DNA from 2 places in the Kitasatospora sp. NPDC088160 genome. Region 1 is predicted to be linked to the other one. Evidence: riboswitches for the same ligand, from Rfam matches in the RefSeq annotation. Region 1 holds a riboswitch; the other holds the start of a gene.
What was found. Region 1 has a riboswitch for guanidine ahead of ACIOGZ_RS00570 (MBL fold metallo-hydrolase). Riboswitches for the same ligand answer to the same signal wherever they lie in the genome.

Region 1 (14,095 bases):
CCGCCCCGCGCTGGTGCCCGTGCCGCGCACCGACCGGATGCCGCTGTCGCCCGCCCAGCGCGGCCTGTGGTTCCTGCACCGGCTCCAGGGCCCCAGCCCCACCTACAACATCCCGCTCGCCCTCACCCTCACCGGCCCGCTCGACCGGACCGCCCTCACCCTCGCCCTCGGCGACCTCGCCGCCCGGCACGAGGTGCTGCGCACGGTCTACGGCGAGGAGCCGGACGGCACGCCGTACCAGCGGGTGCTGCCCGCCGAGCCCGTCGAACTGCACGACGGCACCGAGCTCGCCGAAGCCGTGCGGCACGCCTTCGACCTCACCGGCCGGCCGCCGCTGCGCACCACCCTGTTCACCCACGGCCCGGCCGAACACACCCTGCTCCTGCTGCTCCACCACATCGCGAGCGACGGCGCCTCCACCACCCCGCTGGTCCGCGACCTGTCCGCCGCCTACACCGCCCGGTTGGCCGGCCGCGCACCGGAACTCCCGTTGCCCGCCGTGCAGTTCGCCGACCACGCGGCCTGGCAGCGGCAGCTGCTCGGCACCGCCGAGGCGCCCAGCCCGCTCGCCGCGCGGCAGTCGGAGTACTGGCGCACCGCCCTGGCCGGCCTGCCCGACCAGCTGGAACTGCCCACCGACCGACCGCGCCCCGTCGTCGCCGGCCACCACGGCGCCACCGTGCCCTTCACCCTCGACGCCGAGGCCCACGCCGCCCTCGCCGCGCTCGCCCGGGCGGCCGGCGGCACCGTCTTCATGGCCGTCCAGGCCGGACTCGCCGCCCTGCTCACCCGGCACGGCTGCGGCACCGACATTCCCGTCGGCACCCCGGTCGCCGGCCGCGACGACCCCGAAACCGCCGACCTGGTCGGCTACTTCGTCAACTCCGTGGTCCTGCGCACCGACACCTCGGGCGACCCGACCTTCCGCGAGCTGCTCGGCAAGGTCAGAGGCACCGTCCTCGCCGCCCACGAGCACGCCGACCTGCCCTTCGACCGCCTGGTCGAGGAGCTCAACCCGCCGCGCTCCCTCGCCCGCCACCCGCTGTTCCAGGTGATGCTTGCCTGGCAGAGCCGCCCCGACGAGCTCCACCCGCTGGGCGGCGGCCTCACCGCCCGGATCGCCGCCGTCCCCAGCGGCACCGCCAAGTTCGACCTCACCCTCAACGCGGGCGAGCTCCCCGACGGCGGCATCGGCGGCTTCCTGGAGTACCGCACCGACCTCTTCGACGCCGCCACCGTCGAAGGGCTCGCCACCCGCCTCGCCCGGCTGCTCGCCGCCGCCGCCACCGCCCCCGACACCGCGATCGGCCGGCTCCCGCTGATCGGCGAGGAGGAGCGGCTGCGCGCCCTCGTCGAGTGGAACGGCACCCCGTACACGTCGGCGCTGCACACCTCGGCGCTGCACACCTCGGCTCCGCACACGTCGGCCCCGGACGCCACCCTGGCCGGGCTGTTCGAGGCCGCCGCAGCCGCCAACCCGCGGGCCGTCGCCGTCAGTTGCGGTGACGAGCAGCTCGACTACACCGAACTCGCCACCCGCGCCGACCGCTTGGCCCGGCTGCTGGCCGCCAACGGCATCGGCCCCGGCACCATCGTCGCCCTCGCCCTGCCGCGCTCGCTCGAACTCGTCGTCGCCCTCCTCGCGGTGGCCAAGTCCGGCGCCGCCTACCTGCCGCTCGACCCCGACTACCCGGCCGACCGCCTCGCCTACATGCTGGCCGACGCCGCCCCCGCCGCCCTGCTCACCGACCGCGCCACCGCGCCCCGGCTGCCCGCCCACCAGGTGCCCCAACTGCTCGTCGACGGACCGGAGTCGGCCACCCACCCGGCCGCCCCGCTGGCCCAGCACGAGCGCACCCGCCCGCTGCGCGCCGAGGACACCGCCTACGTCATCTACACCTCCGGCTCCACCGGCCGCCCCAAGGGCGTCCCCGTCACCCACCACAACGTGGTCCGGCTGTTCAGCTCCACCGACCGCTGGTTCGGCTTCGGCGCCGACGACGTCTGGACCCTCTTCCACTCCTACGCCTTCGACTTCTCCGTCTGGGAGCTGTGGGGGGCCCTGCTGCACGGAGGCCGCCTGGTCGTCGTCCCGCACCTGGTCAGTCGCGACCCGGCGGCCTTCCTCGACCTGCTCGCCCGCGAACGCGTCACCGTGCTCAACCAGACCCCGTCCGCCTTCTACCAGCTCAGCGCCGCCGACCGGGACCGCCCCGGATCCGAACTCGCCCTGCGCTACGTGGTGTTCGGCGGCGAGGCGCTCGAACTGGCCCGGCTCGACGACTGGTACGCCCGCCACCCGGAGGACGCGCCCACCCTGGTCAACATGTACGGCATCACCGAGACCACCGTGCACGTCTCCTACATCGCCCTCGACCGGGCCACCGCCGCCGCCGGAAGCAGCAGCACCATCGGCGTCAACATCCCCGACCTGCGGGTCTACGTCCTGGACCAGCACCTCCAGCCCGTCCCGCCCGGCGTCACCGGCGAGATGTACGTCGCCGGGGCCGGCCTGGCCCGCGGCTACCTCGGCCGCCCCGACCTCACCGCCGGACGCTTCGTCGCCGACCCGTACGCCGAACTGTTCGGCGAACGCGGCACCCGGATGTACCGCTCCGGCGACCTCGCCCGCCGCCGCGCCGACGGCGTCCTGGAGTACTTCGGCCGCGCCGACCAGCAGGTGAAGCTGCGCGGCTTCCGGATCGAACTCGGCGAGATCGAGGCCGTGCTGGCCGCCCACCCGGGCGTCGCCGACGCCGCCGTGGTCGTCCGCGAGGACGCCCCGGGCGACAAGCGACTGGTCGGCTACGCGGTCACCACGGCGAGCCCCGAGGACCCGAGCGCCGTCGCCGCCCCCACCCCCGAGGACCTGCGCGCCCACGCCGCCGCCGGACTGCCCGCCCACATGGTGCCCTCCGCCGTCGTCCTGCTCGACCGGCTGCCGCTCACCGCCAACGGCAAGCTCGACCGCCGCGCCCTGCCGGCCCCCGACGCGCCCGCCACCGGCGCCGGACGCCCGCCGCGCACCCCGCGCGAACAGCAGCTGTGCGAACTCTTCGCCGAGGTGCTGGGCGTCGCGGCGGTCGGCGTCGACGACGACTTCTTCGCCCTTGGCGGCCACTCGCTGCTGGTCGTCCGCCTCGCCGGGCGGATCCGCGAACTGCTCGGCCTGGACGTCGGCATCGGCACCCTGTTCCAGTCGCCCACCGTCGCCGCCCTCGACACGGCCCTGGCGGCCGGCTCGCAGAGCGCCGACGCGCTGGACGTCCTGCTCCCGCTGCGGCCCGCCGCGCCCGGACGCCGTACCCCGCTGTTCGCCGTCCACCCCGCCGGCGGCCTCAGCTGGTGCTACACCGGCCTGATCCGCCACCTGCCCGCCGACCTGCCGATCTACGGCCTCCAGGCCCAGGGCGTCGGCGCGGCCACGGCGGCCCGGCCCCTGCCGCAGACCCTGGACGAGCTGGCCGCGCACTACGTCGACCGGCTGCGCGAGGTCCAGCCCGAGGGCCCGTACCGGCTGCTCGGCTGGTCCACCGGCGGGATCATCGCGCACGCCGTCGCCGTCCGGCTCCAGGACCTCGGCCACGCCGTCGAGTTGCTCGCGATCCTGGACGCCTACCCCGCCGAGGGCTTCCGCGACCTGCCCGTCCCCGACCAGGCCGAGGCGCTGGAGGCGCTGCTCACCATGGGCGGCTACGGCCCCGAGGACCTCGCCGGGCGGCCGCTCGAACTCGCCGCCGTCACCGAGCTGCTGCGCCGCGAGGGCAGCCCGCTCGCCGGACTCGACGACGCCACCGTGGCCGCCCTCAACCGGATCTACCTCAACACCAACCACCTCGTCCGGGGCCACGACCACCGCCCCTTCGACGGCGACGTGCTGTTCTTCCGCGCCACCGTCGACACCATCGACGAGACCCTGGTGCCCGAACTCTGGACCCCGTACGTGTCCGGCCGCATCGACAACACCGACGTCGCCTGCTCGCACAAGGACATGACCCTGCCCGCCCCGATCGCGCACATCGCCCGCGTGATCACCGACCACCTGGAGAAGTCCTCCGATGAGTGACGCCCCCGCCAACCCCTTCGACGGCGACGGCGAGTTCCTCGCCCTCGTCAACGACCAGGGCCAGCACTCGCTCTGGCCGGCCTTCGCCGCCGTCCCGGCCGGCTGGAACGTCTCCCACGGCCCGTGCGAGCGCGCCGACGCCGTGCAGTGGATCACCGCCCACTGGACCGACCTGTGACCCCTCCGGCCGTCGAGGCCGCCCCGGCGCGCCCCCTGCTCGCGGGGCGCGCCGCGGTGGTCGTGGTCTACACCGCCGCGATGTGCATGAACGGCCTGGACTCGACCATCGTCAACCCCGCGCTGTTCACCATCGCCGAGGACTTCGGGCGGCCCGTCTCGGCCGCCAACGCCGTCGAGACGGCCTTCCTGGTCGGCCTCGCCGTCGGCCTGCCGGTGGCGGGCTGGCTCGGCGACCGGTTCGGCGTGAAACGGGTCTTCCTCGGCTCCCTGGCCGCGTTCACCCTCGCCTCCGCCCTGTGCGCCGCCGCCCCCGGCCTCGGCTCGCTCGCCGCCGCGCGGGCCGTCCAGGGCGTGGCCGGCGGGCTGCTCACCCCGGTCGGGATGACCCTGCTGTTCCGGGCCTTCGCCCCGCACGAGCGGGCCGGCCTGGGCCGGATCCTGATCGTCCCGACCGCCCTGATGCCCGCCCTCGGCCCGCCGCTCGGCGGCCTCCTGACCGAACACCTCTCCTGGCACTGGCTGTTCCTGGTCAACGTGCCGGTCGGGGTCGCGGCCGTCGTGACCGGGCTCATCGGCCTGCGCGCGGCGGACGAGCCCCCGGCCGGCCGCTTCGACACCACCGGCTTCCTGCTCGCCACCCCCGGCCTCGGACTGCTCACCTACGCGCTCGGCTTCGGCCCGGCGCACGGCTGGTCCTCGCCGGGAGTGGCGCTCAGCGGCGTGGCCGGTCTCCTCCTGCTCGTCATCGCCGTGCGCCACCAACTCCGCTCCGCCGAACCACTGGTGGATCTTCGGCAGCTCGCCGACCGCACCTTCGGCACCGCCACCTGGCTGGCCCTGCTCACCTCGGCCGGCCTGATGGGCGCCCTGTTCGTCCTCCCGCTGCTCTACCAGGCCGCCCTCGGGGCCTCGGCCCTCGACGCCGGGCTGAGCGTCTTCCCCGAGGCGATCGGCCTGATGGCCGCCTCCCAGGTGGTCGACCGCCTGCTGCCCCGGTTCGGTCCCCGCCGCCTCGCGCTGCCCGCGCTGCTGCTCGCCGCCCTCGTCCTGGCCGCCCTCGGCTTCGCCGAGAACCCCTGGGCCGTACGGGCGTTGATGTTCGCGGTCGGGCTCGTCCTGGGCACCGCCGTGCTCACCGTCCAGATCGCCGGCTTCGCCGACGTCCCCGGGCCCGCGATGGGCCGCGCCATGGGCCTGTTCACCATCGTCCGCACCCTCGGCGGCGCCCTCGGCATCGCCGCCACCGCCGCCCTCATCGGCGCCCTGGACACCGACGGCGGCTCACTCGGCCCCTACCGCCTCGCCCTTCTGCTCACCGCCGCCCTGGTCGCCGCCGGCACCCTCCTCACCACCCGCCTCCCCCGGGAGGCGCCGGCACCACCCCTCGCCGACTGAACAGCCACGCCGCACCCCGCGATCGCGGGGTGCGGCGTCAGTTCGTTGGACGCGGCCTTCCGGGCTCAGGCGCTCGGCCAGAGGATCAGGTCGGGCAGGGCGTGCCGGCGCGGTCGGTCGCCGAGGTCGGCGAGTGCGGTGCGGATGGCCCGGAGGTGTCCGACGGTCAGCTGCAGGGGCGGCTCGTCGGGTTGGTGGGTCGTGCGGATGGGGTAGTCGACGCCGGGGGTGCGGGTCATCTCGATGTGGCAGCCGAGCAGGTGCGTCACCGGGCGGCGTTCGGCGAAGTCGATCAGCCGGTCGACGGTGCGGGTGAAGGCAGGCCAGTCGTCGATGTAGAGGCGGCCCGGGTAGACGGTGTCGCCGGTGAGCAGCAGGCCCGTCCACGGGTCGTAGTAGGTGACGGCCGCCGGGTGGTGGCCCGGGGTGGCCAGGCATTCGAGCACCCGGCCGCCGCCCAGGTCCACCCGCGCGACGGCGTCCGGGTCCTGGTCGAAGCCGAAGTACGGCCAGGCCGTGGCCGGGTCGGCGCCGACCAGGGTCGTCGCGGGCCGGTCGGCGAACTGCCCGTCGCCCGCGACGTGGTCGCCGTGCGGGTGGGTGTGCAGGACGAGCAGTCCGTAGCCGTCGCGGGGGTGGTCGGCGAGCCACTGGTCGATGAGTCCGTCGACCACGGTGCGCAGGGGGAAGTACGCGGCGGAGGCGGTGGCCCCGGTGTCGATCAGGACCGCCCGCTCGCCCCCGAACAGCAGGAACAGGAACGGCGCCTCGTAGTCGACCGCCTTGTTCTGCCGCAGGATGACGGTGTGCTCGTCGTACGCGTGGACCTGGATGTCCGGGTCCGTGTTGTGCTTCGCGGACGGGGACCCGTGGATCCACCGCACGTCGAGCGGACGGGCGATCGGGGCACCGGCGGCCATGACGTCTCCCTCGGTGCGTCGTCTTGGCGGGCCGGGTACGGCGCACATCTCGTCCGGGGCGGTCACCGGCGCGCCGCCACCGGGACGCTAGCACGCCCGGGTGGCGGGACGCCTCGGCCGCCGTCGGTCCGGATGGTCCACCGGGAGTTCTCAGGCACGCCCCAGCAGGTGCGCCAGCCCGTCCGCCAGCCCGCCGCGCCAACAGGCGTAGTCGTGGCCGCCGTTGAACTCGCGGTACGCGAGGTCGTAGCCGCGGGCGGTGAGGACGTCGCGCAGGTGACGGTTCTGCGGGAGCAGCATCCACTCCTGGAGGCCGACCTCGACGTAGAACCGGGCCTCCCGCCTTTGCTCGCGGGCGAATTGGCGGGTCAGCCACTCACTGCCCTCGTCGAACTCGGTCTCGTCCGGCCACCAGAAGGAACCGGACTGACAGAGCGCGCCGCCGAAGCGGTCGGGGCGCCGGAACGCGGCGAAGGCGGCGGTGAGGCCGCCCGCGCTCTGGCCGGCGATCACGGTGGCGGCCGGGTCGGTGGTGGTGCCGAACTCCGCCGCCGCCCAGGGGAGGAGGCGGTCGGCGAGGAGGTCGACGAAGGCCGGGTTGCAGCTGAGGTCGTCGGGTCGGCAGGAGCCCATGGTGTGGACGAGCAGGGCGACGGTGGGCGGGATGGCGCCGTCCGCCGCCAGGTTGTCGAGGGTGTCGCCGACCGACAGCACCTCGCCCCACATCTCGCCGTCCAGCAGCACGGCCACCGCGAACGGCCCGCCACCGGCGGAAGGCCCGCCCCCGGCGGGGAGGTGGACGTCCACCCGCCGCCCGGCCACCTCGTGGGCCACCGTCCGCCCGCGCGGCACGCCGTCGCGCCGCCGGACGTACGGCTGGGCGGGGGCGTCGGGCAGGCTGAGCACGGACGACGGGTGGCGCCCGTCGCGGGCGGGCAGCCGGGGGGCGGCGTCGTGCGGGTCGGGGCGGGCGTGGTCGAGGACGCGCAGCCAGTCCGCCCGGGCGGTGCCGGGGGCGTCCCCCCGGAACGGGTACAGCTGGTAGGACGCCCGGTGGTCGGCGCGCAGCCGGTAGGTGATCGACCAGCGGCCGTCGTCGCGGCGGGTCATCAGGTGCGGGGCGAGGTCGCCGGCGTGCCGGTCCTTGTCGGTGACGGTGTGCAGGAGGGCGAGCACGCCGTCGCACGACGCGTCCTCGTGCACGAAGGTGACCAGGCGGTAGGCGGGGTCGGCCGGATCGGGCTCGACGAGGGGAAGGGTTTCCATCTGCGGTACTCCTCGGGAAGGTTAAGCGGGGGTGCCCTTGCGGCCGAGCAGCACCCAGAGCAGGAAGGGGCCACCGAGGACGGTGGTGACGATGCCGACCGGGATCTCCACCCCGTCGATCAGCACCCGCCCCACGGTGTCGGCGAGCACGACGAGGACGGCGCCGGTCAGTGCCGAGCCGAGGACCGGCACGCGCGCCGGCCCGGCCAGCCGCCCGGCGATCACGGGCGCGGCCAGCGCGACGAAGCCGACCGGCCCGCACACGCCGACGGCCAGCCCGGCCAGCGCGACGGCCAGCAGCAGGCAGCCGAGCCGGACCCGGCCCGGGTCGACGCCCAGCGAGGCGGCCACGCTGTCGTCGAAGCGCAGCACCGCAAGCCGCCGGGCCACCGCCAGCGCGAGCGGCACGAGTACGGCCAGCCCGATCAGGACCGGGGTGGCGACGGCGTAGTCCCGCCCGTTGAGACTGCCGGAGGTCCAGACGTACAGCGAGCCGGCCGAGTTGAGCGAGCGGCGGGCGAGCGCGACCTGGATGACGGCCGAGGCGAGCGCGGACATCGCGAGGCCGACGACCAGCACCCGGTAGCCCTGCGCGCCGAGCCCGCCGGAGACCAGGGTGACGACCAGGACGGCGGCCAGCGCGCCGAGCGGGCCGGCCCACCAGGCGCCGAAGGTGCCGGAGACGGTGGCGGAGATCAGGACGGCGGCGGTGGCACCGTCGTTGACGCCGAGCAGTTCGGGGGTGGCGAGGCGGTTGCGGGCGAGGGTCTGGGTGAGGCAGCCGGCCAGGCCGAGGGCGGCGCCGGCGGCGAGCCCGGCGACGATCCGGCCGAGCCGGAACTTCTGCACCAGCAGCACGTCCAGCCGGTCGCCGTAGCCGAACACGGCCTGGAGGGTGCGGCCGAGGCCGAGTTCGCTCTGCCCGGCGTGGGCGGACACGACGACGACGGCGAGCAGCGCCGCGGCCAGGGCGAGCGAGGCGAGCAGCGCCCGGCGGGGGAGCAGCAGCGACCAGGCGCCGCGCCGCAGCACCAGGTCGGGTTTCGGCGCGGGCGGCTCGGACCGCCGGACGGGGGCGGGCTCGGCCGGGTCGGCCATGCCGAGCGCGGCGGTCCGGCGGGAGCGGACGATCGCGATCAGCGCGGGGGCGCCGACCAGGGAGACGATCACCGACACCGGCGCCTCGAACGGGCGGGCCACCAGCCGGGCCAGCACATCGGCCCCGGTGAGCACGGCGGCACCGAACAGGCCGGCGAGCACGGTGAGTTGCCCGACCCTGGGGCCGGCGACGGCCCGCGCCAGGAACCCGGCGAGCAGACCGAGGAAGGAGATCGGGCCGGCCAGCGCGACGGCCGAGGCGGTCAGCAGGGTGACGGCGAAGGCGACCGCGGCCCGGGTGGCGCCGGGCCGGTGGCCGAGACCGCGGGCGAGGTCGTCGCCGAGCGCGAGCGCGGTGAGCGGCCGGGTGGCGAGCAGGGCGAGCAGGAAGCCCACGCCGAGCACCGGGGCGAGCTGGCGCAGCGTCGTCCAGCCCTCCACCCCGGCCAGCGAGCCCAGCACCCACACCCGGTACCGGTCGTACGCCTCGGGCGAGTTGACGATCAGCACGCCGGTGAGCCCGCCGAAGGTGGCGCCGACCGCCGAGCCGCCGAGCACCAGTCGCATCGGGGACCCGCCCCGGGCACCCGCGATGAGCAGCACCAGCGTGCTGGCGAGCACGGCGCCGCCGAAGGCGAAGGCCAGGTACCCGTACGAGGTCTGGATGCCGAGCACGGCGATGCCGAGCACGACCCCCAGCGAGGCGCCGGCGTTGACGCCGAGCAGTCCGGTCTCGGCGAGCGGGTTGCGGGTGACGGACTGCAACTGCGCCCCGGCGACCCCGAGCGCGGCGCCGACCAGCAGGGCGGTGGCCGTGCGGGGCAGGCGCAGGTCGCCGACGACGAGGGCGAGCCGGCCGTCCGCGCGGGCCCCGTGGCGGTCCAGCAGGTAGTCCAGCACCCGCCCGGGGCCGACCTCCCCGGCGCCGACGGACAGCGAGAGCGCGGCGAGGGCGAGCAGGACCGCGACCGCGCCGAGGGCGATCGGCCAGGCGGCGCGGCGGCCGTCCCCGCGCGGTGGCGTCGGCGGCGGCGGGGCGTCCGGCTCGGTGCGGGACTCCCCGGGGGCGCCCACTTGCGACAATGTCATAAGGTAAGGCTAACCTAATGAGCGCATCGTCCTGTGGGCACCGTCACCGTGCCGGGTCGCCCGGACGCCGCCCAACCCCCGTACCACCGCTGCCCGGAGGCACCCATGCCGTTCGCCCAGAGCCCGCTCCACCCCGTCCGCCGCCGCGCGGCCCGGGCGCTGGCCGTCACCGGGGCGGCCGCCCTCCTGCTCGCCGGGTGCGGCTCCTCCGGGTCCTCCTCCGGATCCTCGGGCTCCGCGGGCGGCTCCTCCGCCGCCGGCAGCCCGGCGGCGGACGCGGCCGGCGGCAAGCGCACCGTCAAGGACGCGACCGGCAAGGCCGTCGAGATCCCCGCCGCGCCCCAGCGGATCGTCACCCTCACCCAGGAGGACCTCGACGCGGTGCTCGCCCTCGGCGTCAAGCCCGTCGGCATCACCAACGGCCAGGGGCTCAACGAGCCGCCCGCCTACCTCAAGGACAAGGTCCAGGGCGTCCCGGTGGTCGGCAACCTGCTGCAGCCCGTGATGGACAAGGTCATCGCCGCCAAGCCCGACCTCATCCTGGCCGGCGACATGCAGGACGAGCAGATGCTCAAGCAGCTGCGCGAGATCACCCCCGCCACCCTCGTCACCATGGCGCCCACCGACGACTGGAAGCTCGCCTTCCGCGGCATCGGAAACGCCGTCAACAAGCTCGACCAGACCAACAAGGTGATCGCCGACTACGAGGCCAAGGCGGCCAAGGCCGGTGGCGACCTCGGCAAGAACAAGGGCGCGGCCGTCTCCATCGTCCGCTGGAACCCGACCGGGCCGAGCTGGATGGAGAAGAAGCAGTTCGCCAGCGGCGTCGCCCTCGACATGGGCCTCACCCGCCCGGCCGCGCAGGACAAGGACGGCAACGCGCACAGCCCGGCGCTCAGCCTGGAGAAGCTCGCCGAGATCGACGGCGACTGGCTGTTCCTGTCCACCCTCACCGACGACGGCAAGACCGCGCTCAAGGACGTCCAGTCCAAGCCCGCCTACCAGGAGCTGGGCGCGGTGAAGAACAAGCACGCCGTCACCGTGGACGGTTCGGTCTGGTCCACCCGCGGCGGGCCGCTCGCGGCCGACGTGGTCATCGGCGACATCGGCAAGGCGCTCGCCGCCTCCTGACCGGTCCGCGTTCGGGCCCGTGCCCGCGTTCGGGCCCTGTTCGGGCTCGTACCCGCGCTCGGGCCCTGTTCGGGCCCGTGCCCGCGTTCGGGCCCGTACCCGGTCGGCCGGCACCTTGCCCGGTCGGCCCGCAGCCCCCTCCAACCGAAGGAACCCTCGATGGAGTTGACGATCCAGGGCCTCACCGCCGGCTACGGCCCCGGCCGCCCGGTGCTCGCCGGCGTCGACCTCACCGTCCCGGCCGGCCGGGTGGTGGCCGTCGTCGGCCCGAACGGCTGCGGCAAGTCCACCCTGCTGCGGGCCGTCGCCCGGCTGCACCGGCCGGACGGCGGGCGGGTGCTGGTCGGCGGCGAGGACGTCTGGCGGCTGCGGCCGCGCCAGGCCGCGCACCGGGTCGCGCTGCTCCCGCAGAGCCCGCAGGCCCCCGAGGCGGTCACCGTCGCCGGACTCGTCCGCTATGGCCGCCACCCGCACCAGGGGCTCTTCCGCCAGTGGTCGGCCGACGACGAGCGGCTCACCGCCGGGGCGCTGCGCGCCACCGGCGTCGAGGAACTCGCCGACCGCCGGCTGGACCGCCTCTCCGGCGGCCAGCGGCAGCGCTGCTGGCTCGCCATGGTGCTCGCCCAGGACGCGCCCGTCGTGCTGCTCGACGAACCCACCAGCGCGCTCGACCTCGGGCACGCCGTCGAGGTGCTGGAACTGGTCCGCGAGGTCGCCGCCGGCGGGCGGACGGTCGTCATGGTGCTCCACGACCTCGCGGCGGCGGCCCGCTACGCCGACCTGGTCGTCGCCCTGCGCGACGGCTCGGTGGTGGCCTGCGGCCCGCCCCGCGAGGTGGTCGACGCACCGCTCGTGCGCGCGCTGTACGACATCGACAGCGACGTGCTCGCCGCCCCCGGGGACGGCGCGCCGGTGATCGTTCCCCGTGCGGCGCCGGTGCGTTGACGATGCGTCAGGCATGACCTGGCGCGCGACGGGAGGCGGGTGGCGGGGCAGGCGGCGTGCCGTCTGCCCCGTTCACTCGTTCGACGGGTTTGCGCCCAGGAAGCCGCGGAGCGGCCTCTCCGGCTGCCGCTTTGTCAGTGGGCCTCGCTACGTTCCTCGCATCGCTGACCGGCAGGTGGGAGGAGACGTCCGTGGCATGGGTGGAAACAGGCGCGGGAGGGTACCGCGTCGCGCTCGACGGGGAGGGCAAGGTGGTCTGCCGCAACGCGGCGGGCCGCGAGCTGAAGTCCCTGCCGTCGAAGCTCGGTGACGATCCGGTGGTCGTCCAGCTCAGGCAGCTCACCGAGTGGCTGGCCGCGCACGAGCGGCGCTGCCAGGAGGACGTCGAGCGGTGGATGGTGCGCTCGCTGCCGGTGCCCGCCGCCGTGCTGACCGCGGTCTGGGCGGACGAGGCCTGGCAGGCCGTCCTGCGCGACCTGGTGGTCACCGGCTCGGACGGCGCCGTCGCCGGCTTCCTGCGCGGTGCGGACGCCGAGCGCGGGATCGGCCTGGTGGACCTGGACGGCGACACCGTCCGGCTCACCGACGGAGAGATCCTGATACCCCACCCCGTGCTGCTCCCGGACCTCGACGACCTGCGCGAGTTCGCCGTCGAGCTCGGCGTCTCCCAGCGCGTGCCGCAGCTCTACCGGGAGGTCTGGCACCGGCCGGACGAACTGCCGGCCGGCACCGAGGTCACCACCTACGCCGGCGGCCGCTACCGGGAGCTGCGCGAGCTGCTCGGACGCTGCGCCCGGCTCGGCCACCGGGTGCGCGGCGGCTCCGCCGTCCAGCCCGTGGTGGAGGCGGGGCGCACCGTCGAGGCCCGCGTCTGGGTGGGCGACTACTACGAGTACGACGCCTGCGAGACGGGTGCGCTCAGCTGGGCGGGCCCGGACGGCCGGGTGCTGCCGCTCGCCGAGGTCGGCCCGATCGCCTGGTCCGAGGGCATGCGGATGGCCGCCGCACTGTACGCAGGCCGCACCATCGAAGGGGAGGACGCCGCATGACCGCCACCGGACTCGACCAGAGGGCCGTTCAGGACGCCGACCGGGCGGCTGCCCAGGACACCGGGCCGCACGAGCGGCTGCTCGACGCGGGGGCCGTGCTCCCGCCCGGCACCCTGCCCGGCGCCGGCCGCCCCGACAGCGCCGCCGACGTGCTCACCGCCCGCGCCTACACCCACCCCGCGCTCGACGGGCGCCGGATCGTCCGGCTGGTCCCCGGCGCGCTCGGACCGGCCGAGGACCTCGCCGTCGACTTCCTCGGGCTCGTCCCCGACGGCGCGCCCGCCGAGGTCGGCCAGGTCCGCCAGGAGGCGCTCGGCTTCCCCGCCTGGGCGCTGGTCCACGACCCGGCCAACGGGCACCACGCGCTCGCCCTGGTCAAGGAGATGGAACGGCTCTCCCGCCAGGCCCGGTCCAAGCCCGGCACCGCCAAGGACGGGTTCGAGGCGCTGGCCGCCCGTCTCGGCCGCGCCGTGCCGCACTTCCTGCCCACCTTCTGCGAGGAGGTCGGCCGGATCTTCCTCGCCCACGGCAACCAGACCTACGCCGCCAGCTACTTCGGCAAGGCCCGCGAGGCCGAGCGCACCTACCGCCTGACGGTCGACGAGGAGCGGCTGCGCGCCGTCTTCCTGGAGTTCGCCCTGGCCGGCGCGCTCACCGTCAAGTCCCTGCGCCAGTACGTCAAGGAGCTCACCGGGCGGCTCGACGCGCTGACCGCCTGGCAGCGCTTCCGCCAGCTGTGCACCGAGCGCTCCGCCGCCGGCATGGCCCCCTACGCCGGGGTCGCCGAGGACGCCCGCGCGCTGATCAAGGCCGCCGGGCTGGACCGCGCCGAGCACGAACAGGCGCTGCTCGCCGAACTGCTGGCCGCCCCGGGCGTCAACCGGGCGCCCGGCGCGTTCTGGAAGTCCTGGCACGGTTCCCTGACCGAACTCGGCCGGCGCGACCCGGCGGTCCGG
Region 2 (14,095 bases), on a different contig from region 1:
GTCCTGGACGGCGACGACCTGGCCACCATGGCCGAGGACTCGATCGTCTTCGCGCTGGCCAACCCGGACCCGGAGGTCGACCCGGCCATCGCCCGGCAGACCGCCGCCGTGGTCGCCACCGGCCGCAGCGACTTCCCCAACCAGATCAACAACGTGCTGGTCTTCCCGGGTGTCTTCCGCGGCCTCCTGGACGCCCAGAGCCGCACCGTCAACACCGAGATGATGATCGCCGCCGCCCGGGCGCTGGCCACCACCGTCGCCGACGACGAGCTGAACGCCAACTACATCATCCCGAGCGTCTTCCACAAGGACGTCGCCAAGACGGTCGCCTCGGCGGTGCGCGAGGCGGCGCTGGCGGGCGTCCAGGAGAGCACGGAGCCGGCCCGTCCGACCCCGGGAATCGTCGGCACGCTCGACGCCTCCTCCTTCCCCACCGTCAAGCTCTGACCGGCGAGGCGGCCGACGTGTCGCTGATCGGTCAAATGTCCGAATAGCGGCCTTACCCGCCCGAGCCCGCCCCGAACCCTTGCGACACAAGGGCGAGGGGCGTGTTTGGGCTTGTCGTGCCTAGGGCGTACGGTAGCCCTGCACGGGGCAGGCGTGTCCGACAAGTACGGAACGTCCCCCTGGTCTTCCGGCGCGTCATCCCGACCGCCGCCCGGGCCCGGTCCGCCGGAGCCGACGGAGCGTCACACCTCCAACGGGTGGGGTTCGTTCGGGTGTCGTGGCCGGGGCCCGATTGGCTTTCTCGGGGCTGGTCGGGGCAGGATTCGTATCCAGGCAGGCGGACGGGCCTTCGACGGCACCGGCGCGCGGCATCGGGTACGGACCCGGCCTGCGACCACGCATTGCCTGCATGAGCACAGTGTGCGGACCTGCGGCCTATCCGGGTGCCCCCCGGTGGGAGTACCGATGGGCCCCCGCACACCGCAAGCGAACAGACCACAGGAGTACACATGAACCGCAGTGAGCTGGTGGCCGCGCTGTCCGAGCGCGCCGAGGTGACCCGCAAGGACGCCGACGCCGTTCTGGCCGCCTTCGCCGAGATCGTCGGCGAGGTCGTCGCCAAGGGCGACGAGAAGGTCACCATCCCCGGTTTCCTGACCTTCGAGCGCACCCACCGCGCCGCCCGCACCGCCCGCAACCCGCAGACCGGTGAGCCGATCCAGATCGCGGCCGGCTACAGCGCCAAGGTGAGCGCCGGCTCCAAGCTGAAGGAAGCCGCCAAGGGCGCCTGAACCACCCCTTGAACGCCCGAGAGGCCGGGCTCCCCTTCTGGGGAGCCCGGCCTCTCGTCGTGGGCCCGCGGGCCCGTGGCCCGGTGGGCCCTGCGGATCAGGCGTCGACCAGCTGCTCGGACGGCAGCTCGACGTGGGCGCCCAGGTCGCGCAGCTTGTCCATGAAGTTCTCGTAGCCGCGGTTGATCAGGTCGATGCCGTGCACGGTCGAGGTGCCCTCGGCCGCCAGCGCCGCGATCAGGTACGAGAAGCCGCCGCGCAGGTCGGGGATGACCAGCTCGGCGCCCATCAGCTTGGACGGGCCGGAGACGACCGCCGAGTGCAGGAAGTTGCGCGCGCCGAAGCGGCACGGGGTGGCGCCCAGGCACTCGCGGTACAGCTGGATGTGTGCACCCATCTGGTTGAGCGCGCCGGTGAATCCGAGCCGCGACTCGTACACCGTCTCGTGGACGATGGACAGGCCGGTGGCCTGGGTCAGGGCGACGACCAGCGGCTGCTGCCAGTCGGTCTGGAAGCCCGGGTGCACGTCGGTCTCCAGGGCGATCGCCTTGAGCTCGCCGCCCGGGTGCCAGAAACGGATGCCCTCGTCCTCCACCTCGAAGGCGCCGCCGACCTTCCGGAAGGTGTTCAGGAAGGTCATCATCTCCAGCTGGCGGGCGCCGCGGACGTAGATGTCGCCCCTGGTGGCCAGCGCCGCGCAGGCCCAGGAAGCGGCCTCCAGGCGGTCCGGCAGCGCGCGGTGGGTGTAGCCGCCCAGCTCGTCGACGCCGGTGATCAGGATGGTCCGGTCGGTGCCCAGGGTGATGATCGCGCCCATCTTCTGCAGCACGCAGATCAGGTCGACGATCTCCGGCTCGATGGCCGCGTTGCGCAGCTCGGTGACGCCCTCGGCGAGGACGGCGGTGAGCAGCACCTGCTCGGTCGCGCCGACCGAGGGGTAGGGCAGCTCGATCTTGGTGCCGCGCAGGCGCTGCTGGGCGACCAGGTAGGTGCCCTGCGGGTGCTTCTCGATGGTGGCGCCGAACTGGCGCAGCACCTCGAAGTGGAAGTCGACCGGACGGCCGCCGATGTCGCAGCCGCCCAGGCCCGGGATGAAGGCGTGGCCGAGGCGGTGCAGCAGCGGGCCGCAGAACAGGATCGGGATCCGCGAGGAGCCCGCGTGCGCGTCGATGTCGGTGACGTTCGCACTCTCCACGTGCGACGGGTCGAGGATCAGCTCGCCGTCCTCGTCGCCGGTCCGCACGGTGACCCCGTGCAGCTGGAGCAGTCCGCGGACCACCTTGACGTCGCGGATGTCCGGGACGTTGCGCAGTCTGCTGGGGCCCTGGCCGAGGAGGGCGGCGACCATGGCCTTGGGCACCAGGTTCTTCGCACCGCGGACGCGGATCTCGCCTTCGAGCGGGTTTCCGCCGTGGACCAGCAGGACGTCGTCGGTCATCGTTCTCGCAATCCGGGGTGCCAGAGGAGTGGGAAGGCTCCGGTAGAGAGCCGGTGGTGGACCGGTTGGTACGGGCGCGCTCGGGCCCCCGGCAAAACCGAGTCGGCACCGTAGAAGGGCGTCCACCATCCGTAGATGGTAGTGGGCGTGCCGATGGTTCCCGTGAGCCTCTCCCGTGATGGTCCTCTCTCCGGGCTCGCTCCCGCCCGCCGGAGGGGCCGTTCGGGTGTTTGTCCGGCGTGGCGGGGTTTCGATCGTTGAGGTGTCCGACTCCGGCCGTTCTGCGGGATCATGTGGGCATGACGGCGGCCCACTCGCACGCAGGACGGTCCCACACCGGCCGTCTGCTCGTCGCGACGCCCCTGCTCACCGACCCGAACTTCGCCCGGGCGGTGGTGCTGCTCCTCGACCACGACGTCGAGGGGGCGCTCGGCGTGGTCCTCAACCGGCCGACGCCGGTCGAGGTGGGCAGCGTGCTGGACGGCTGGGGGCGGCTGGTCGGGCAGCCCGCCGTGGTGTTCCAGGGCGGACCGGTGGCGCTGGACTCGGCGCTCGGCCTCGCCGTGGCGCCGGGGGAGCCGGGCACCGGCGAGCCGCTCGGCTGGCGGCGGGTGCACGGCGCGATCGGCCTGGTGGACCTGGAGGCGCCGCCCGAGGTGCTGGCCGGCGAGCTGGGCGCGCTGCGGATCTTCGCCGGGTACGCCGGCTGGTCGCCGGGCCAGCTGGAGACGGAACTGGGGAGCGGCGCCTGGTACCTGGTGGACTGCGAGCCGGGGGACATCTCCAGCCCGGAACCGGAGCGGCTGTGGCGCTCGGTGCTGCGCCGCCAGCGCGGCCCGCTGGCGCTGCTCGCGACCTATCCGGACGACCCGACGCTGAACTGACGTACGGGCCGCCGTCGCGATACTGGCCGGGTTTCGCGGGGCGCCCATAGACTTGGCACCTATGAGCACTCTTGAGCCCGAGCGCGGCCTCGGCACCGGCACCTTGGTCGAGCCAGTCCCCCAGGTGTCCCACGGGGACGGCGACCACGAGCGCTTCGCGCACTACGTCCAGAAGGACAAGATCATGGAGAGCGCGCTCTCCGGCTCGCCCGTGGTGGCGCTCTGCGGCAAGGTCTGGGTGCCCGGGCGCGACCCGAAGAAGTACCCGGTCTGCCCGATGTGCAAGGAGATCTACGACGGCATCGGCAAGCCGCAGGGCGGCGACGACAACAACGGCGGCAAGTAGCACCGACCGCCGCGGGCCGGTGCCCGGCGCCGTTGCGCACGGTGTGGTTGTGCACAGCGCCGTTTTGCATAGTGCCGCGTTTCCGAAGTGGTCTATGCCAGTCGTCCGGGGCGGGGGCAGGATGTCGGAATGGACCTCATTCCCGTGCCTTCGAGTGCCGTCCGCCGCCCGGACGAGGACTTCCCCCTCGACGACGCCACCACGCTGACCGCGCCGCCCGGGCTGGCCGACGCCGAGCGGTGGCTGCGCACCGCGCTGTCCGCGGCCACCGGGCTGCCGCTCGGCCCGGGCCGGCCGGGCGCGGGCATCGAACTGGTCCAGGACGACGCGCTGGCCGCCGAGGCGTACCGGATCACGGTGCGCCGCGGCCACGCCCTGATAGCCGCGGGCGGGCCGGCCGGTGCGCTGTGGGGGGCGCAGACCCTGCGGCAGCTGCTCGGCCCGGACGCCTTCCGCCGTTCCCCGCTGCGCGGCACCGGCTGGGTGCTGCCCGGCGCGGACATCGAGGACGCCCCGCGGTTCGGCTGGCGCGGTGCGCTGCTCGACGTCGCCCGGCACTTCCTGCCCAAGTCGGACGTGCTGCGCTTCGTCGACCTGCTGGCCGCGCACAAGCTCAACGTGTTGCACCTGCACCTGACCGACGACCAGGGCTGGCGGGTGGAGATCAAGCGCTACCCCGGCCTGACCGAGCGCGGCGCCTGGCGGGACCGCTCGATGGTCGGCTACCGGGCCGGCCAGCGCCGCGACGACCGCCCGCACGGCGGCTACTACACCCAGGACGACCTGCGCGAGATCGTCGCCTACGCGGCCGCGCGCGGGGTCACCGTCGTCCCGGAGGTCGACCTGCCCGGGCACACCCAGGCCGCCGTCGCGGCCTACCCCGAGCTGGGCAACACCGACGTGGTGGACACCGCGGCGCTCGGCGTCTGGACGGACTGGGGCGTCAGCCACAACGTGCTCAACGCCTCCGAGGACACCCTGCGCTTCTTCGAGGGCGTGCTGGAGGAGGTCCTGGAACTCTTCCCGTCCGAGTTCATCCACCTCGGCGGCGACGAGTGCCCCAAGGAGCAGTGGAAGGACAGCGCGGCCGCCCAGGCGCGGATCCGCGAGCTCGGCCTGGCCAACGAGGACGAGCTGCAGAGCTTCGTGATCCGGCACTTCGACCGCTGGCTGGCCGAGCGCGGCCGCCGGCTGATCGGCTGGGACGAGATCCTGGAGGGCGGGCTCGCCCCGGGCGCCGCCGTCTCCTCCTGGCGCGGGTTCGGTGGCGGGATCGCCGCGGCCAAGGCCGGGCACGACGTGGTGATGTGCCCCGAGCAGCACGTCTACTTCGACCACCGGCAGGCCGACGGCCCGGACGAGCCGATCCCGGTCGGCTTCGTGCGCACGCTGGAGGACGTGTACCGCTTCGAGCCGGTGCCCGGGCAGCTGGACGAGACCGCGGCCCGGCACGTGATCGGCACCCAGGCCAACCTGTGGAGCGAGTTCATGGACAGCGCCCGGGACATCGACTACCGGGCCTTCCCCCGGTTGGTGGCCTTCGCCGAGGTCGCCTGGTCCGACCTGCCCACCGATCCGGCCGAGCGCGACTACGCCGGCTTCCAGCACCGGCTGGAGGCGCACCTGAAGGTGCTGGACGCGCTCGGCGTGGAGTACCGCCCGGCGGACGGCCCGCACCCCTGGCAGCGCTGGCCTGGGGTGGCCGGCCGGCCGATCGAGGGCCCGCCGCCGGTGCGCTGAGCGCGACGGACTCGTTCCGGCGGGAACTTCTGAGTGGTCATCTGACGTCAAGAACAGATGAACATCTGCCCTGGTCCGGTTCGGGCCGGGGCAGATACCGCCCGGTATCCGTCCCAATCGGGCAGTCCCGTTCACCTGCCCCGAAATGATCATCGAGCATTGTGTGCCAGAGTTGCCCAACCCGGCCCGATCGCCCGTACCCTACGGGCCAGGCCGGGCTGCTGACGCGGACACCACGGCCGAAGGCCGCGGGCGGCAGCCGATCGATGAGCAAGTGGAGCACGGTGGGACCCAGGTGAACCGGACGATCATGCTGCCGGCCTCCCTCGACGAGGCCGTCGACGCGCTGGCCGCCACCCCGGCCGCGGTACCGGTGGCCGGAGCCACCGACCTGATGGAAGCCGTCAACGCCGGACGGCTACGCCCCGCCGCCCTGGTCGGCCTCGGCCGGATCACCGAACTGCGCGGCTGGCGCTACGAGGACGGCGGCACCGCCGTCCTCGGCGCCGGACTCACCCACGCCCGGATGGACCGCCCCGACTTCGCCGCGCTCATCCCCGCGCTCGCGGACGCCGCCCGCACCGCCGGCCCGCCGCAGGTCCGCAACGTCGGCACCCTCGGCGGCAACATCGTCACCGCCGCCCCGGCCGGCGACACCCTCCCGGTGCTCACCGCCCTGGAGGCCAGCGTCACCCTCGCCCGGGCCGGCGCCAGCCGCGAGGTGCCGGTCAGTCACCTGCTCACCGGCCTCGACCCGGTGCGCCCCGGCGAACTCCTCACCTGGGTGCGCGTCCCGCTGCTGCACGCCCCGCAGGTCTTCCTCAAGGCCACCGGCCGCAGCGGCCCGGCCCGCGCCACCGCCTCCGTCGCGCTGGTCCTCGACCCCGCCCGGCGCGCCGTGCGCTGCGCGGTCGGCGCCGTCGCACCGGTGCCGCTGCGCCCGCTGGAGGCCGAGGCCTGGGTCGCCGGCTGCATCGACTGGGACGGCAGCCGGGAGATCGACCCGGCCGCGACCGCCGCCTTCGGCGAGTACGTGGCCACCGCCTGCGTCCCCGACAGCTACGGCGCCGAAGGCGCCTGGGAGGCCGTGACCGAGGGGCCGAGCGCGGCCGCCGTTCGGCTGCGGCGTACCGTATCGGTGCTGGCCCGACGGGCACTGGGAAGGGCGCTGAAGTGACCACAGACCCCATCGAGACCCTCGACGCCGACCCGCTCGGCCTCACCCCGCAGGTCAGTCGCGAGCTGCGCCCGTGCGCCTCGTACACCTTGCGGGTCAACGGTTTCGAACGGCCCGTCACCGACGCCTGGATCGGCGAGAGCCTGCTCTACGTGCTGCGCGAGCGGCTCGGCCTGGCCGGTGCCAAGGACGGCTGCGAGCAGGGCGAGTGCGGGGCCTGCTCGGTGCAGGTGGACGGCCAGCTGGTGGCCGGCTGCCTGGTGCCCGCCGCGCTGGCCGCCGACAGCGAGATCAACACCGTCGAGGGCCTGTCGGCCGCCGGCGGCGCGAGCGACGTCCAGCAGGCGCTGGCCGAGTCCGGCGCGGTGCAGTGCGGCTACTGCACCCCCGGCATGGCGATGGCGGTGCACGACCTGCTCCAGCGCAACCACCGCCCGACCGAGGTCGAGGCCCGCCAGGCGCTCTGCGGCAACCTCTGCCGCTGCACCGGCTACCGCGGCGTGCTGGCCGCCGTCCAGAGCATCGCCGACGCGCGCGCCGAGGACGCCGAGGAGACGGAGGAAGCGGCCTCTCCGGTCGCCGCCCAGGCCGCCGCCCCGGTCGCGGGACAGCCCGCCGAACAGCCCGCCGGGGAAGCGGCCGCCGGACCGGAGCCGGCCGCCGAACCGCCGGTCTACGCCGACGCCGACGCCTGGATCGAGCACGTCCCGCAGCCGCCCGCCGAGCAGCCCCCGGCCGGCACCGACCAGCCGTACGGCGACGGCCAGGGCGGCTACGACACCGGCGTGTACGACACCGCCGTCCTGACGCCGGTCCAGGGCATCCCCGCCCAGACCGCCGACGACCAGGTGTACTACCCGCCCCAGGGCTACCCCGAGCAGCCGTACCAGGGCACCCCCGCCCACGGCACCTACGTGCCCGGCGGCTACCCGCAGCAGAACGGCTACGACGCCGGGTACGACGCCCCGGTCTACGAACCCACCCCCGCGCACGGCACGCCGCTGCCCGGGGCCGCCTTCGACGGCACGCCCCCGCACGGCACGCCGTACGTCGCCACGCCCCCGCACGGCACGCCGTACGTCGCCACGCCCCCGCACGGCGCTCCGGCCGGCGGCACCGCCCCGGCCGGCGTCCCGTACGGCGCCACCCCCGCCCACGGCATCCGGCTCCCCGAGGACGACCACGCATCATGACGTCGCCTACCGACATCGGCGCAGCACTCCAGCAGGACGGCGGCGAGGGCGGCGCACCGGAGCCGTTCGGCCTGGGCAGCTCACCGCTGCGCAGCGACGCGCTGCCCAAGGCGCTCGGCATCTACCCGTACGCGGCCGACCTGTGGGCCGAGGGGCTGCTCTGGGGCGCGGTGCTGCGCTCGCCGCACCCGCACGCCCGGATCAGGGGCATCGACACCGCGGCCGCGCTCGCGCTGCCCGGCGTGCACGCCGTGGTCACCGCCGCCGACCTGCCGCCCGGCCCGGACGGAACCCCGGACGGCGCCCCGGCCGGGCCGATCGTCGCCGACCGGCCGGTGCTGGCCGCGGGCGTGGTGCGCCACCACGGCGAGCCGATCGCCGCGGTGGCCGCCGACCACCCGGACACCGCCCGGCTGGCGGTCGGTCTGATCGCGGTCGACTACGAGCCGCTGGAGGCCGTCACCGACCCCGAGCAGGCCTTCACCGCCCCGTCGCTGCACCCGGACGGCAACCTGTTCCGCCACCTGCCGCTGCGCACCGGGGACCCGGACGCGGCCGGCGAGATCATCATCGAGGGCCTCTACCAGGTCGGCCGTCAGGACCCGGCCCCGCTCGGGGCCGAGGCCGGGCTGGCCGTGCCGCGCCCGGACGGCGGCGTCGAACTGCACCTGTCCTCCACCGACCCGCACGGCGACCGCGACCGCACCGCCGCCTGCCTCGGCCTGGAGCCCGACCGGGTCCGGCTGGTGGTCACCGGCGTGCCCGGGGCCACCACCGACCGCGAGGACCTCTCCTTCCAGGTCACCCTGGCGCTGCTGGCGCTGCGCACCGGCCGCCCGGTGAAGATGACCCTCACCCGCGAGGAGTCCTTCCACACCCACCCCTCGCGCCACCCCGCGCTGCTGCGCTACCGCCACCACGCCGACGCCGAGGGCACCCTGGTGAAGGTCGAGGCGCAGATCCTGCTGGACGGCGGCGCGTACGCGGACGTCTCCGCCGAGGCGCTGGCCGCCGCCACCGCGTTCTCGGTCGGCCCGTACGTCTGCCCGAACGTCTTCGTGGACGCCTGGGCGGTGCGCACCAACAACCCGCCGGCCGGGCGGATGCGCGGCGAGGGCGCGTTGCAGGCCTGCTTCGCCTACGAGTCGCAGCTGGACCAGCTGGCCGCCCGGATCGGCGTGGACCCGGTGGAGATCCGCCGCCGCAACGCGATGGCCACCGGCGACCCGATGCCCACCGGACAGGCCGTCACCTGCCCGGCGCCGGTCGGCGCGCTGCTGGAGGCCGTCGCGGCCGAGCCGCTGCCGGCCCTGCCGGTGGACGACCCGGACGCCGAGTGGCTGCTGCCGGGCGGGCCCGGTGGGGCCGGCGACCCGGCGGCGGTGCGGCGCGGGATCGGCTACGCCGTCGGCATGGTGCACATGCTCGGCGCCGAGGGCGAGGACGAGGTCTCCACCGCCACCGTGCGGGTCAGCGGCGACCACGCCACGGTGATCTGCGCGGCCGTCGACTCCGGACAGGGCTTCGCCACGCTGGCCCGGCAGATCGTGCAGACCGTGCTGGGCGTCAGCGAGGTGTACATCGCGCCGGCCGACAGCGACCAGTCCATCGCCGGTCCCTCCGCCCGTGGCCGGCACACCTGGGTCTCCGGCGGCGCCGTCGAGCGCGCCGCGCTGATGGTCCGCCACCAGCTGCTCCAGCCGATCGCCGCCAACTTCGGGATGTCGGTGGAACTGCTGCAGATCGCCGACGGCAAGATCACCTCGTACGACGGGGTGCTCGGCATGCCGGTCGCCGAGGCGCTGGAGGGCAAGGAGCTCTGGGCGACGGCCCAGTGCCGCCCGCACCCCACCGAGCCGCTGGACGAGTCCGGGCAGGGCGACGCCTTCGTGTCGATCGCGTTCTGCGCGATGCGCGCGGTGGTGGACGTGGACATCGAGCTGGGCGCCGTCCGGGTGGTCGAGATGACGGTCGCCCAGGACGTCGGCCGGGCGCTGAACCCGCGGCAGATCGAGGACCGGATCGAGGCGGGCGTGGCCCAGGGCGTCGGCCTGGCGCTGCTGGAGGACCTGCGCACCGAGGGCGGCGTGCTGCTGAACCCCTCGCTCACCGGCTACCGGCTGCCCACCGCGCTGGACACCCCGCAGGTGCGCATCGCCGCCCTGCTGGAGGAGCGGGACGTGGTCGCCACCTTCGGGGCCAAGGCGGTCAGCGCCGCCCCCGCGGTGGTCGCCCCGGCGGCCGTGGCCGCCGCCGTCCGGGCGGCCACCGGCCTGCCGGTCGGCCGGCTGCCGATCCGGCCGGAGGACGCGGTCGCGGTCTGACGGGCGGGGGCGGCGGCTTCGGCCGACCGCCCCGGAAATACCGGAAACAGGAATTGCCGGTCGACGGAATGTCGACCGGCAATTCCATTTCCGGCGAGGCCATGACGGGAATCGAACCCGTGTACACCGCTTTGCAGACGGTTCCCTAAGCCACTCGGGCACACGGCCAGTGAATTCATAGTGGCGGAATGCGCGGGGGGCCGTCAACGGCGGAATGTAAATTCTGTATGGCGGCTTGTGCTACGGTCGGAACCAGGTGGTCGGTTGCCCGGCCGCCCCGGACGAGCGCGTCGTACCCGGTGACGACAAGACGGCGCAGTTCAGCGGCAATCCGGCCGCTGTGGACTGCGGAGGTAGGCCGTCATGGCATGGCTCGTTCTGATCATCTCGGGTGTCCTGGAGACCGTGTGGGCGGTGGCCCTGGAGTCGTCCAAGGGCTTTTCCCGGCTCACCCCCAGCCTCGTCTTCGGTGTGGCCCTGCTGCTGAGCATGGGCGGGCTGGCGTACGCGATGCGCACCATTCCGATCGGCACCGGCTACGCGGTCTGGGTCGGCATCGGTGCGGTCGGCACCGCGCTCTACGGCATGGCCGTCCTGGGGGACGCGGTGACGGCGGCCCGGATCGGCTGCCTGCTGCTCATCGTCTCCGGCGTGGTCGGCCTGAAGGTGCTCCACTGACCGCCGCCTGAGCTTCGCCCGCCCTTCCCCCGACCCCGGTCCTAGGCCCAGCGACCTAGCTGGTCACCGACTCGGGTCAGGGGTCATGAAGGCAGACGGCCCTTACGATGTTACGTATGACCACTGCCTCCCCCACCTCGGTCGACTCCGCCTCGATACCCTCCGAACTCGACCCAGGTGGCGGGGTCCTCAGCGGCCGCTACCGCGCTCTGACGCTGGGGATCGTGTCGGTGGTCCTGGTGATCGCCTTCGAGGCGACCGCCGTCAACACCGCGATGCCGACCGCGGCCCGCCAGCTGAACGGCATCGGGCTGTACGCCTTCGCCTTCTCCGGCTACTTCACCACCACGCTGTTCGCGCTGGTCGTCTCCGGGCAGTGGTGCGACCGGCGCGGGCCGATGCAGCCGCTGTTCACCGGCATCGCGGTGTTCGGTGTGGGCCTGGTGGTGGCCGGGACGGCGCCGGGCATGTGGGTGTTCGTGGCCGGGCGGGCGATCCAGGGCCTGGGCGGCGGGCTGGTGATCGTCGCGCTGTACGTGGTGGTCGGCCGGGCCTACCCGGAGCGGCTGCGGCCGGCGGTGTTCGCGGCCTTCTCCTCGGCCTGGGTGCTGCCCTCGATCATCGGGCCGCTGGTCTCCGGCGCGATCACCCAGCACCTCGGCTGGCGCTGGGTGTTCCTGGCCGTGCCGGTGCTGATCCTGCTGCCGCTGGCCGTGATGGGCCCCGCGCTGACCCGCTCCGAGCGGGAGCACCCGGTGGCCAGGGGCTCGGACTTCGACCGCCGGCGCACCCTGCTGGCCGCGATGGCGGCGCTCGGTGCCGGCCTGCTGCAGTACGCGGGCGGGCGGCACGACCTGATCGGGCTGCTCCCCGGGATCGTCGGGGCGGCGCTGCTGGTGCCGGCCGTCCTGGGGCTGTTGCCCGAGCGGACCCTGCGGGCAGGGCGGGGGCTGCCGGCGGTGATCCTGCTGCGCGGACTGGCGGCCGGGGCGTTCCTCGGGGCCGAGGCCTTCGTTCCGCTGATGATGACCACCGAGCGCGGCCTCTCGCCGACGATGTCGGGGCTCACCCTGACCAGCGGCGGGCTCACCTGGGCGCTGGGCTCCTGGCTACAGGGGCGGCCGGGAGCCGAGCGCTACCGCGAGGCGATGATCCGGGGCGGGTTCGTGCTGACCGCGGTGGCGATCGCGGGCGCCGCGCTGGTGCTGGTCCCGGCGGTGCCGGCCTGGGTGGCGGCGGTGGCCTGGGGCGTCGGCGGCATCGGGATGGGACTGACGGTCGCGAGCGTCAGCGTGCTGATGATGAAGCTCTCCGCGCCGGAGGACGCCGGGGTGAACTCGGCGGCCCTGCAGATGAGCGACGCGCTGGGCAACGTCCTGCTGACGGGCCTGGCGGGGGTGATGTTCGCGGTGCTGGGCGGCGGCTCGCTCGCCGCCGCCCACGAGGGCGCCGGGGCCACCGCCTCGTCCGGGGCCGCCGGCTCGCCCGGGGCCTTCGCGGTGATCCTGCTGGCCATGGCCGGCGTGGCGCTGCTGGGGGCGCTGCTCGCCGGCCGGGTCCGGGCCAGGTCCTGAGGGTCAGCCGGCAGCGGCGGCGGAGGGCACCGGCGGTGCCCCGGGGGTGCCGAGGAAGGCCTCCCAGCCGCCGGTCGGCGCCTGGCCCGGGGCGAGGCCCTGGAGCTTGCGCAGCACCGCCGGGTCCTGGGCGTCCAGCCAGTCCACCAGTTGGCGGAACGAGACCAGCCGGACCTCCGGCTTGTCCGCGATCGTCCGGAGCACGTCCTCGACGGCGTTCATGTAGATGCCGCCGTTCCACTCCTCGAAGTGGTTGCCGATGACGTACGGCGCCCGGTTGCCGTTGTAGGTGCGGTCGAATCCCAGCAGGTAGGAGTCGCGGGCCTGGGCCTGGAAGCCCGGGTAGAGCGCCGGGTCGGCCTTGGTGTTGGGGCCGCACTGGTTGTACATGATGTTGTAGTCCATCGACAGCACCTGGAAGGTGTGCCCGGGGAAGGGGATGGACTGCAGCGGGAGGTCCCAGAGCGCACCGCCCTGGATCTTCTGCGGCCACACCTGGGTGCCGTTGCCGCTGCTGTCGTAGCGCCAGCCGCGCTTGACCGCGGTGGGCAGCAGGTTGCGCTGGCCCTCCAGGCAGGGGGTGCGGCTGCCGATCAGCTCCCTGCGGTAGTCGAAGGGCAGGGCCGGCAGGTCGGTGAAGCCGGTGTTGGTGCGCCAGTTCGTCACGAAGTCCATGGCCTGCTGGATCTCGCTGTCCCACTCCTCCGGGGACCACTTGCCGACGCCGGTGGCGCCGCAGAAGTGGCCGTTGAAGTGGGTGCCGATCTCGTGGCCCTCCAGCCAGGCCGCGTGCACGTTCTCCAGGGTGTCGTGGATGTGCTGGTCGGTGAGGTAGCCGATCTCGGAGGCGCCGACCTTGTGCTGCGGGGGGCGGTAGAGGTCCTTCTTGGACTCGGGCAGCAGGTAGAGGCCGCTGAGGAAGAAGGTCATCGAGGCGTTGTGCTCCTGCGCCAGCCGGCGGAAGCGGGCGAACAGTCCGTTGTCGAGTTCGCCGGCGCCGTCCCAGGAGAAGACCACGAACTGCGGCGGCCGTTCGCCGGCCTTGAGCCGCTCGGGGGTGGGCTGGTGGGGCTGGGCCCCGGTGTCGGAGGTGGAGCCGTCGCCGATCAGGACGGCCTGCTGCTCGGTGGCGTCGGTGGGGTCCGAACTCTGGTCGACGGCCGCGCCGGTGGGGGGAACGGCCGAACCGATCATCGGCTTGTCGGCGCTGTTGCTTCCGCAGCCGGTCGCCAGGGTGGCGGCGGAGGCCGCACCGGCGGCCAGCAGGGTGCGGCGGGAGAGAGCGGCCATGGTCACTCCGTTCATGAGGCGTTCGGCAGGCGTACAGGCGTGCGGAAATCCGGTCGGACAAGTGGGGTGATAGAACCCGTGACCGGGTCAGCATGGCAGCTGGGCTCGATCGGTCGGCCAGGCGCCACTGGCGGTCGTCATCGATCGCCCGATTGACGCAACCGGACCGACCCCCCGCGCCGTCGAAGCTCGTACCGAGGCGTTCCGGTGGCG

Region 2: another riboswitch for guanidine. It lies ahead of ACIOGZ_RS20720 (SMR family transporter); the one in region 1 lies ahead of ACIOGZ_RS00570 (MBL fold metallo-hydrolase).

What each region holds. Positions count from the first base shown of each region.
Region 1 covers NZ_JBIUSS010000001.1:136,485-150,579, forward strand. The annotation lists gene ACIOGZ_RS00555 (amino acid adenylation domain-containing protein) at 1-4,066, shown strand, start outside; gene ACIOGZ_RS00560 (MbtH family protein) at 4,059-4,244, shown strand; gene ACIOGZ_RS00565 (DHA2 family efflux MFS transporter permease subunit) at 4,241-5,641, shown strand; gene ACIOGZ_RS00570 (MBL fold metallo-hydrolase) at 5,707-6,561, opposite strand; guanidine-III (ykkC-III) riboswitch at 6,574-6,634, opposite strand; gene fes (enterochelin esterase) at 6,712-7,827, opposite strand; gene fhuB (Fe(3+)-hydroxamate ABC transporter permease FhuB) at 7,849-10,014, opposite strand; gene ACIOGZ_RS00585 (iron-siderophore ABC transporter substrate-binding protein) at 10,120-11,145, shown strand; gene ACIOGZ_RS00590 (ABC transporter ATP-binding protein) at 11,305-12,090, shown strand; gene ACIOGZ_RS00595 (DUF4132 domain-containing protein) at 12,282-13,139, shown strand; gene ACIOGZ_RS00600 (hypothetical protein) at 13,136-14,095, shown strand, end outside.
Region 2 covers NZ_JBIUSS010000012.1:192,832-206,926, reverse strand. The annotation lists gene ACIOGZ_RS20770 (NAD-dependent malic enzyme) at 1-447, shown strand, start outside; gene ACIOGZ_RS20765 (HU family DNA-binding protein) at 957-1,238, shown strand; gene murA (UDP-N-acetylglucosamine 1-carboxyvinyltransferase) at 1,336-2,676, opposite strand; gene ACIOGZ_RS20755 (YqgE/AlgH family protein) at 2,976-3,560, shown strand; gene ACIOGZ_RS20750 (DUF3039 domain-containing protein) at 3,622-3,906, shown strand; gene ACIOGZ_RS20745 (beta-N-acetylhexosaminidase) at 4,036-5,646, shown strand; gene ACIOGZ_RS20740 (FAD binding domain-containing protein) at 5,957-6,823, shown strand; gene ACIOGZ_RS20735 (2Fe-2S iron-sulfur cluster-binding protein) at 6,820-8,016, shown strand; gene ACIOGZ_RS20730 (xanthine dehydrogenase family protein molybdopterin-binding subunit) at 8,013-10,340, shown strand; tRNA gene ACIOGZ_RS20725 (tRNA-Cys) at 10,437-10,508, opposite strand; guanidine-III (ykkC-III) riboswitch at 10,594-10,660, shown strand; gene ACIOGZ_RS20720 (SMR family transporter) at 10,704-11,018, shown strand; gene ACIOGZ_RS20715 (MFS transporter) at 11,135-12,592, shown strand; gene ACIOGZ_RS20710 (hypothetical protein) at 12,596-13,882, opposite strand.